DNA from 3 places in the Streptomyces sp. NPDC002896 genome. Region 3 is predicted to be linked to each of the others. Evidence: predicted binding sites of a transcription regulator. Region 3 holds the regulator's gene; each other region holds the start of a gene.

What was found. Region 3 encodes HspR, which represses chaperone genes until heat shock. Its sites were predicted from a motif close to TTGAGNNNNNNNNNCTCAA; they were not measured.
Region 1: the regulator HspR is predicted to act here: its motif matches at 1,220-1,238, upstream of lon (endopeptidase La).
Region 2: the regulator HspR is predicted to act here: its motif matches at 1,221-1,239, upstream of dnaK (molecular chaperone DnaK).

What each region holds. Positions count from the first base shown of each region.
Region 1 covers NZ_JBEOVA010000009.1:336,906-339,166, forward strand. The annotation lists partial or broken gene ABT009_RS19385 (DUF3626 domain-containing protein) at 1-293, opposite strand, end outside; gene ABT009_RS19390 (SAM-dependent methyltransferase) at 224-988, opposite strand; gene lon (endopeptidase La) at 1,261-2,261, shown strand, end outside.
Region 2 covers NZ_JBEOVA010000051.1:27,349-29,609, reverse strand. The annotation lists gene ABT009_RS43615 (lipase maturation factor family protein) at 1-1,014, opposite strand, end outside; gene dnaK (molecular chaperone DnaK) at 1,303-2,261, shown strand, end outside.
Region 3 covers NZ_JBEOVA010000005.1:266,202-268,462, reverse strand. The annotation lists gene ABT009_RS10695 (fibronectin type III domain-containing protein) at 1-1,077, shown strand, start outside; gene ABT009_RS10690 (heat shock protein transcriptional repressor HspR) at 1,161-1,613, opposite strand; gene dnaJ (molecular chaperone DnaJ) at 1,618-2,261, opposite strand, start outside.

The DNA of each region.
Region 1 (2,261 bases), on a different contig from region 3:
TCGGCCACGGTGCGGCCGTCCGCGAGCAGCCGGTCGGGGTGGAAGTTGAGCGTCACGCGCGCGTGCTCGCGTACAAGGGTGGTGAGCTGATCGACATCGGCGGCCGAGGCGGTCGCTTCCTGGCCGATGGCGGCGGCGATACGGGCCGCCGCGTCCGCGTGGCGTGCCCGGCCCGCGGCCCGTACATGGTGCAGGGCCGCGGCCTGAGCCGCGGTCAGGGCCGTCACGCGCCGTCGGCCCGGCGCAGGACCAGCGTCACGAAACCGAGGGTGCCGCGGTAGCCGCGCAGCCACGCCTCGCGGTGGGCGTTCGCGGCCTTCAGGGCGTCGTCGTGACCGGGGTCGTCGGGGTGGTCCAGGGCCCAGCGGGTGAGGGTCCCGGTCCAGGACCACTCGTAGTCGTCCCACTCCTCGAGGGTGCTGACGTGCCCGTACACCGGGAGCCAGCCGTCCGCCACGACCCGGTCGACGGTGGTGGCGAGGTCGGCGAACTCGTCGGCGGCGAATCCGGCGTCGAGCGTCGCCCGGTCGGGCTCGCGCTCCCAGAAGCCGTCCCCGACCAGCACGCTGCCGCCCGGGGCGAGGTGCCGGCGGGCGGCCCGGAGGGTGGGCAGCAGTCCGCCGAAGGCATGGGCGGCGCCGACGCTGAGCACCAGGTCGTACGGGTCGGAGGCCGTGAATTCCGTCGCGTCCTGCTGGTGGAGGGTGAGCCGGTCCCCGATGCCGTCCCGCTCGGCCGCCGCGACCCGGGCGCGCTCCAGGGCGGCGACGGCGAGGTCGACTCCGTCGGCCCGCAGCTCCGGCCGTCCGGACAGGGCCCGCAGCAGCCACTCGCCGGAGCCGCAGCCGAGATCGAGCAGCCGGCCGCCCAGCCGACCGCCCGCGCGCGGGAGCGCCCGTTCCAGAAGCCGTGCGACGGAGGCGTCGCTCAGGGGCGCCGCGATCGGGTGGTCGCCGTGGGCGAGAGCGCTGATGGTCTGCTGGTCCATCCGGGCATCCTGGCGGCAACCGGCTCCGCTGTCCTGGGAATTAGCCGCCTGGGGAGGTAGCCGCCCGGGAAGGCCAACGGCGTCGCGCCGACGGCGAAAGGCCGGGTCGTCGAACGCCGGGCTGGGCGCGAGCCAGGGTGCGACCGTCTCCGCCGGCTCGAACCTGGGTGGCGCGCAGCTTGATCGCTCACAGCGAACAGCGTGTCGGGAACATCCCGCGGCTCACATGCATTGAGCCTGTACAGCTCAACTTGACTGCCGAAGGGGAGATCATGGCTTCGATGTCCGCACCGCTCACCCTGCCCGTGCTGCCGCTCGACGACGAGGTCGTGCTGCCCGGAATGGTGGTTCCGCTGGACCTCACGGATGCCGACGTACGAGCCGCGGTGGAGGCCGCTCAGGCCGCCGCGCGGTCCAGTGGCGACAGCAAGCCGAAGGTGCTGCTTGTTCCACGCGTCGACGGGACGTACGCCGCGACCGGTGTGCTCGGCACCGTCGAGCAGGTCGGGCGGCTCTCCGGCGGTGATCCCGGCGCGCTGATCCGCGGCCGCGGGCGCGTGCAGATCGGCGCCGGGACGACCGGGCCGGGTGCGGCGCTGTGGGTCGAGGGCCTGCAGGTCGACGAGACCGTGCCGGACCCCCTGCCGGGCGCCGTCGCCGAGCTCGTGAAGGAGTACAAGGCGCTCGCCACGAGCTGGCTGAAGAAGCGTGGCGCGTGGCAGATCGTGGACCGCGTGGCGCAGATCGACGACGTGTCGGCGCTCGCGGACAACTCCGGCTACTCACCGTTCCTGACCACCGCCCAGAAGGTGGAGCTCCTGGAGACCGCCGACCCGGTCGCGCGTCTGAAGCTCGCCGCCGAGCAGCTGCGCGAGCACCTCGCCGAGCAGGACGTGGCCGAGTCCATCGCCAAGGACGTCCAGGAGGGCGTCGACAAGCAGCAGCGCGAGTTCCTGCTGCGGCGCCAACTCGAGGCCGTACGCAAGGAGCTGCGCGAGCTCAACGGCGAGGACGGGGAAGACGAGCCCGACGACTACCGCGCGCGCGTGGAGGCCGCCGATCTTCCCGAGAAGGTGCGCGAGGCCGCGCTCAAGGAGGTCGACAAGCTCGAGCGGGCCAGCGACCAGTCGCCCGAGGGCTCCTGGATCCGCACCTGGCTCGACACCGTGCTCGAGCTCCCGTGGCACGAGCGGACCGAGGACCAGTACGACATCCAGGGCGCCAAGGCCGTGCTCGACACCGAGCACGCGGGCCTGGAGGACGTGAAGGAGCG
Region 2 (2,261 bases), on a different contig from region 3:
GCTGCCGAAGGCGCCGTAGGTGTTGACGAGGTGGAGCGGGTTGAAGGAGAAGTTCATCATCTGGCGGCGCGAGAGCAGGTTGCGCACCGGCCAGTAGCTGAGCACGGCCACCAGTACGGTGACGGCGAGCACCACGCCCTCGTACCACGCCGGGGTGGCGGGGAAGGCCGGAGGACCGGGCAGCGGCAGGACCTTCGCGGCCTCTGCTCCGTCGATCGCGGGCAGCGCGAGCACGATGGTCAGCCAGTTCAGCCAGGCGAAGTTGCCGGACGCGACGAGCCACAGCTGCGTGACGATGATGACCCCGGCCGCCACACTCGCGACCGGCTGCGGGGTGAGCAGCGCGACGGGAGCGCCGAGCTGCGCGACGTGGTTGGCCGCGACCTCCACCCGGTGCACCGGCCTGGGCAGGCGGTGGAAGAACCAGCTGAGCGGACCGGGCATCGGCTGGGTCTCGTGGTGGTAGTAGAGGCAGGTCAGATCACGCCAGCACGGGTCGCCACGGATCTTGATGAGCCCGGCACCGAACTCCAGCCGGAACAGCAGCCAGCGCAGGAGCCACAGCACCAGGACCGGCGGCGCCGTTCGCTCGTTGCCCAGAAAGATCGCCAGGAAACCGGCCTCGAGCAGCAGCGACTCCCACATGTACGCGTACCAGGTCTGCCCGACATTGACGATCGACAGGTACATGACCCACAGGGCCGCCCACATCAGCATGCACGCCCACAGGGGAACGCGGTCGGCCGCCCCCGCGGCCAGTGCGGCGGAGAGGGCCACGCCCGTCCAGGCGACCAGCGCGAAGAAGCGGTCCGAGTAGTGGAGATGGAAGATGCTGGGCGATTGCCGGAAGCGAACGCCGGCCACGAATCGCGGGACGGGGAGCAGTCCGCGCTCACCGATGAGCGCCCGGAACTGGTTGACCGTGCTGAGGAACCCCACGAAGTACAGGGCCGCCAGGCCGCGCTGAAAGCCGAGCCTGCCCAGCCAGTAGTCCGCGTCGGTGAACCACTCCACGGCACTCCTCCTGCAGCGGCCACCGCGGCCCCGGGCGGGCCGCCCGCAGGGACGACGGTTCACATGGGCATGTCGCCACTCGGGTACCCGTGCGACGTCCGTACACGCTCCGCCGGGTGCGGGCCGGGACGGCGGGCCGCCAGTCGCCCATCTGTCCTGTTCACCCGCGGTCCCCATCGCCGCAAACAGGTTTCCGCTAAGGATTCTTGACTTGAGGCGACTCAGGATTTACCACGGTGTTGAAAAGTGTCTGCTGCCGCAGGTGTGAGTGGAGGAGGGAGATCTGACATGGCACGGGCAGTCGGTATCGACCTTGGGACGACCAACTCCGTGGTGAGCGTGCTGGAGGGCGGTGAGCCCACCGTCATCACCAACACCGAGGGCGCCAGGACCACGCCGTCGGTCGTGGGCTTCGCGAAGGGCGGCGACGTGCTGGTCGGCGAGATCGCCAAGCGCCAGGCGGTCACGAACGTGGATCGCACCGCCCGCTCGGTGAAGCGCCACATGGGCGACGCGCACTGGCGCTTCCCGGACACGGGCGACATCGACGGCAAGAGGTACACCGCTCAGGAGATCTCGGCCCGGGTGCTGCAGAAGCTCAAGCGCGACGCGGAGGCGTACCTGGGCGAGGACGTGACGGACGCGGTCATCACCGTCCCCGCGTACTTCAACGACGCCCAGCGCACCGCCACCAAGGAGGCAGGCGAGATCGCCGGTCTGAAGGTGCTGAGGATCATCAACGAGCCGACCGCGGCCGCGCTCGCCTACGGTCTGGACAAGGAGAGCGACCAGACGATCCTCGTCTTCGACCTGGGCGGCGGCACGTTCGACGTGTCGCTCCTCGAGATCGGCGAGGGAGTGGTCGAGGTCAAGGCCACCAACGGCGACACACACCTCGGTGGCGACGACTGGGACCAGCGGATCGTCGAGCACCTGGCCAAGCAGTTCAAGAACAACTACGGCGTGGACCTGTTCAAGGACAAGATGGCCGTCCAGCGCCTGCGCGAGGCTGCCGAGAAGGCGAAGATCGAGCTGTCCGCGGCGACCGAGACCACCGTCAACCTGCCCTATATCAGCGCCTCGGCAGAGGGCCCGCTGCACCTGGACGAGAAGCTCACGCGCGCCCAGTTCCAGCAGCTGACCGCCGATCTGCTCGAGCGCTGCAAGACGCCGTTCCACAACGCCGTCAAGGACGCCGGGATCAAGCTCTCGGACATCAACTACGTGATCCTGGTGGGTGGTTCGAC
Region 3 (2,261 bases):
GCCTCCGCCCCCGTCGAGATCGCCCTGAACATGGCGGAGCGGACCGAGGCGATCTCCCCGTACCAGCTCAGCGCGAGCGTGGCGTGGACCCCGGGGGTCTCGCTGAACTGGAGCAGCACCGACCCCTGGACCGTCGACCTCGGCCACCTGCCCACCTTCGAGATCGTCCGGACGGACACCGCGACCGGTGAGAGCACGACCATCGAGCAGTGCTGGCCGCAGGACGGGGAAGGGCCCCTCCAGCCGCCCACGAACAGCACGTCGAGCGGTGGGGGCAAATTCGACCCCGCCTACGTCGCCTGGGACGACACCGTCGTCAACACGAACTGTCTGGAGGGCTCAGGAGCCTCCGAGACCACGTACGAGTACCGGATCGTCGCGATCGACCGCTACGGCCACCGCTCCCAGCCCAGCGAGCCGGCCACGGCGACCACGACGGACACCGAGTTCCCCGGGCCCGTGGGCGACCTGAAGGCCGAGGTCATCCCGCTGGGCGTCCGGCTCACCTGGAACCCTCCGGCCGACGAGGACGTCACGGGCTACACCGTCTGGCAGAGCGCGACCGACCCCGGCACCGGCGAGACGGTGTGGGAGAGGAACTGCTGGACCAGCACGAACATGCCCGAGACGGAGATCCTCTGCCCGACGCTGCCCGACGGCCGCGAGCACCTCTACCGGGTGGCCGCCTCGGGCGGCGAGTACAGCGACGGCGACCCCGAGGACTACCACTTCACCGAGGTCTCCGTCACCCTGCCCGACACGCGGCCGCCGGGCTGGACCGGAACGACCATCACCGAGGACCAGTACCCGGAGCTCTACGTCCGCTGCGGTGTCACGATCTACGACAGGCCCTGCGGGGACTACACGGACTACCGCTGGGAGCGCTGGGACCCGGCCTCCGCCTCCTGGACCCTGTTCGCCACGGGCAAGGTCGCCGACCCGGACTTCCACCTGGACGAGACGGTGCACGAGGACCGGCTCGGCCTGTACTACTACCGGGCCGTCTACAGCGACCCCGCCGGCAACGAGGAGGTCGTGGAGCAGGAGGCGTACGGCATCTGGGACGACTGGCTCTGAGGCGGCGCGTACCGCGCAGGGCATGTGAAGGGGCCCGGAGGTTCATCTGAACCTCCGGGCCCCTTCCCGTGCTTGACGTGCCGTCAGTCCGGGGACTGCTGCCGCTTCGGGCGCCACACCACCAGCGCACTGGTCTGCTGCACCTCCTGGTACGGCACCAGGTCCCGGCGGTACGACGCGTGGACCGCCGCCTCGCGCTGCCGCATCGTCGCCGCCGCGCCGTCCAGCGCGTCCTGGAGCTCCGCGACGCGCTGCTGGAGCGCCACGACCTGGTTCTCCAGCTCGATGATGCGCTTGATGCCGGCGAGGTTGATGCCCTCGTCCTGCGACAGCTGCTGCACCTGGCGGAGCAGCTCGATGTCGCGGGCCGAGTAGCGCCGGCCCCGGCCGGCGGTGCGGTCGGGCGAGACCAGGCCGAGACGGTCGTACTGACGCAGGGTCTGCGGGTGCAGACCGCTGAGCTGGGCCGCCACCGAGATGACGTACACCGGCGTCTCTTCGGTCAGTTCGTAAGGGCTCCGCCGACGGCTGTCCATTGCGTCATGCTCCCTTCGCGGCCTGGAACAGCTCCGCCCGCGGGTCGTCCCCCGCGGTCGCCTCGCGATACGCCTCCAGGGCGTCCCGAGCCTTGCCCGTCACGTCCTTCGGCACGGCGACCTCGACGGTGACCAGCAGGTCGCCGCGGGTGCCGTCCTTGCGGACCGCGCCCTTGCCGCGGGCGCGCATCGTACGCCCGTTGGGCGTGCCCGGCGGCAGCTTCAGCGTGACCGGCGGGCCGCCGAGCGTGGGCACCTTCACCTCGCCGCCGAGCGCGGCCTCCGCGAAGGTGACCGGCACGGTGACGGTGAGGTTGTCGCCCTTGCGGCCGAACACCGGGTGGGCGTCGACGTGCACGACCACATACAGGTCGCCGGCCGGGCCGCCCCGCTCGCCGGGTGCGCCCTTGCCGCGCAGCCTGATCCGCTGGCCGTCCGTCACCCCCGCGGGGATGCGGACCTGCATGGTGCGGGACGACTTGGCGCGGCCGCTGCCATTGCACTCCAGGCAGGGGTGCTCGGCGATCAGGCCGCGGCCCTTGCAGTCCGGGCACGGATCGGTCAGCGAGAAGCCGCCGCCCGAGCCGCGCGCCACCTGGCCGGTGCCGACGCAGGTCGGGCACACGCGCGGCGTGCCGTTCTTGTCGC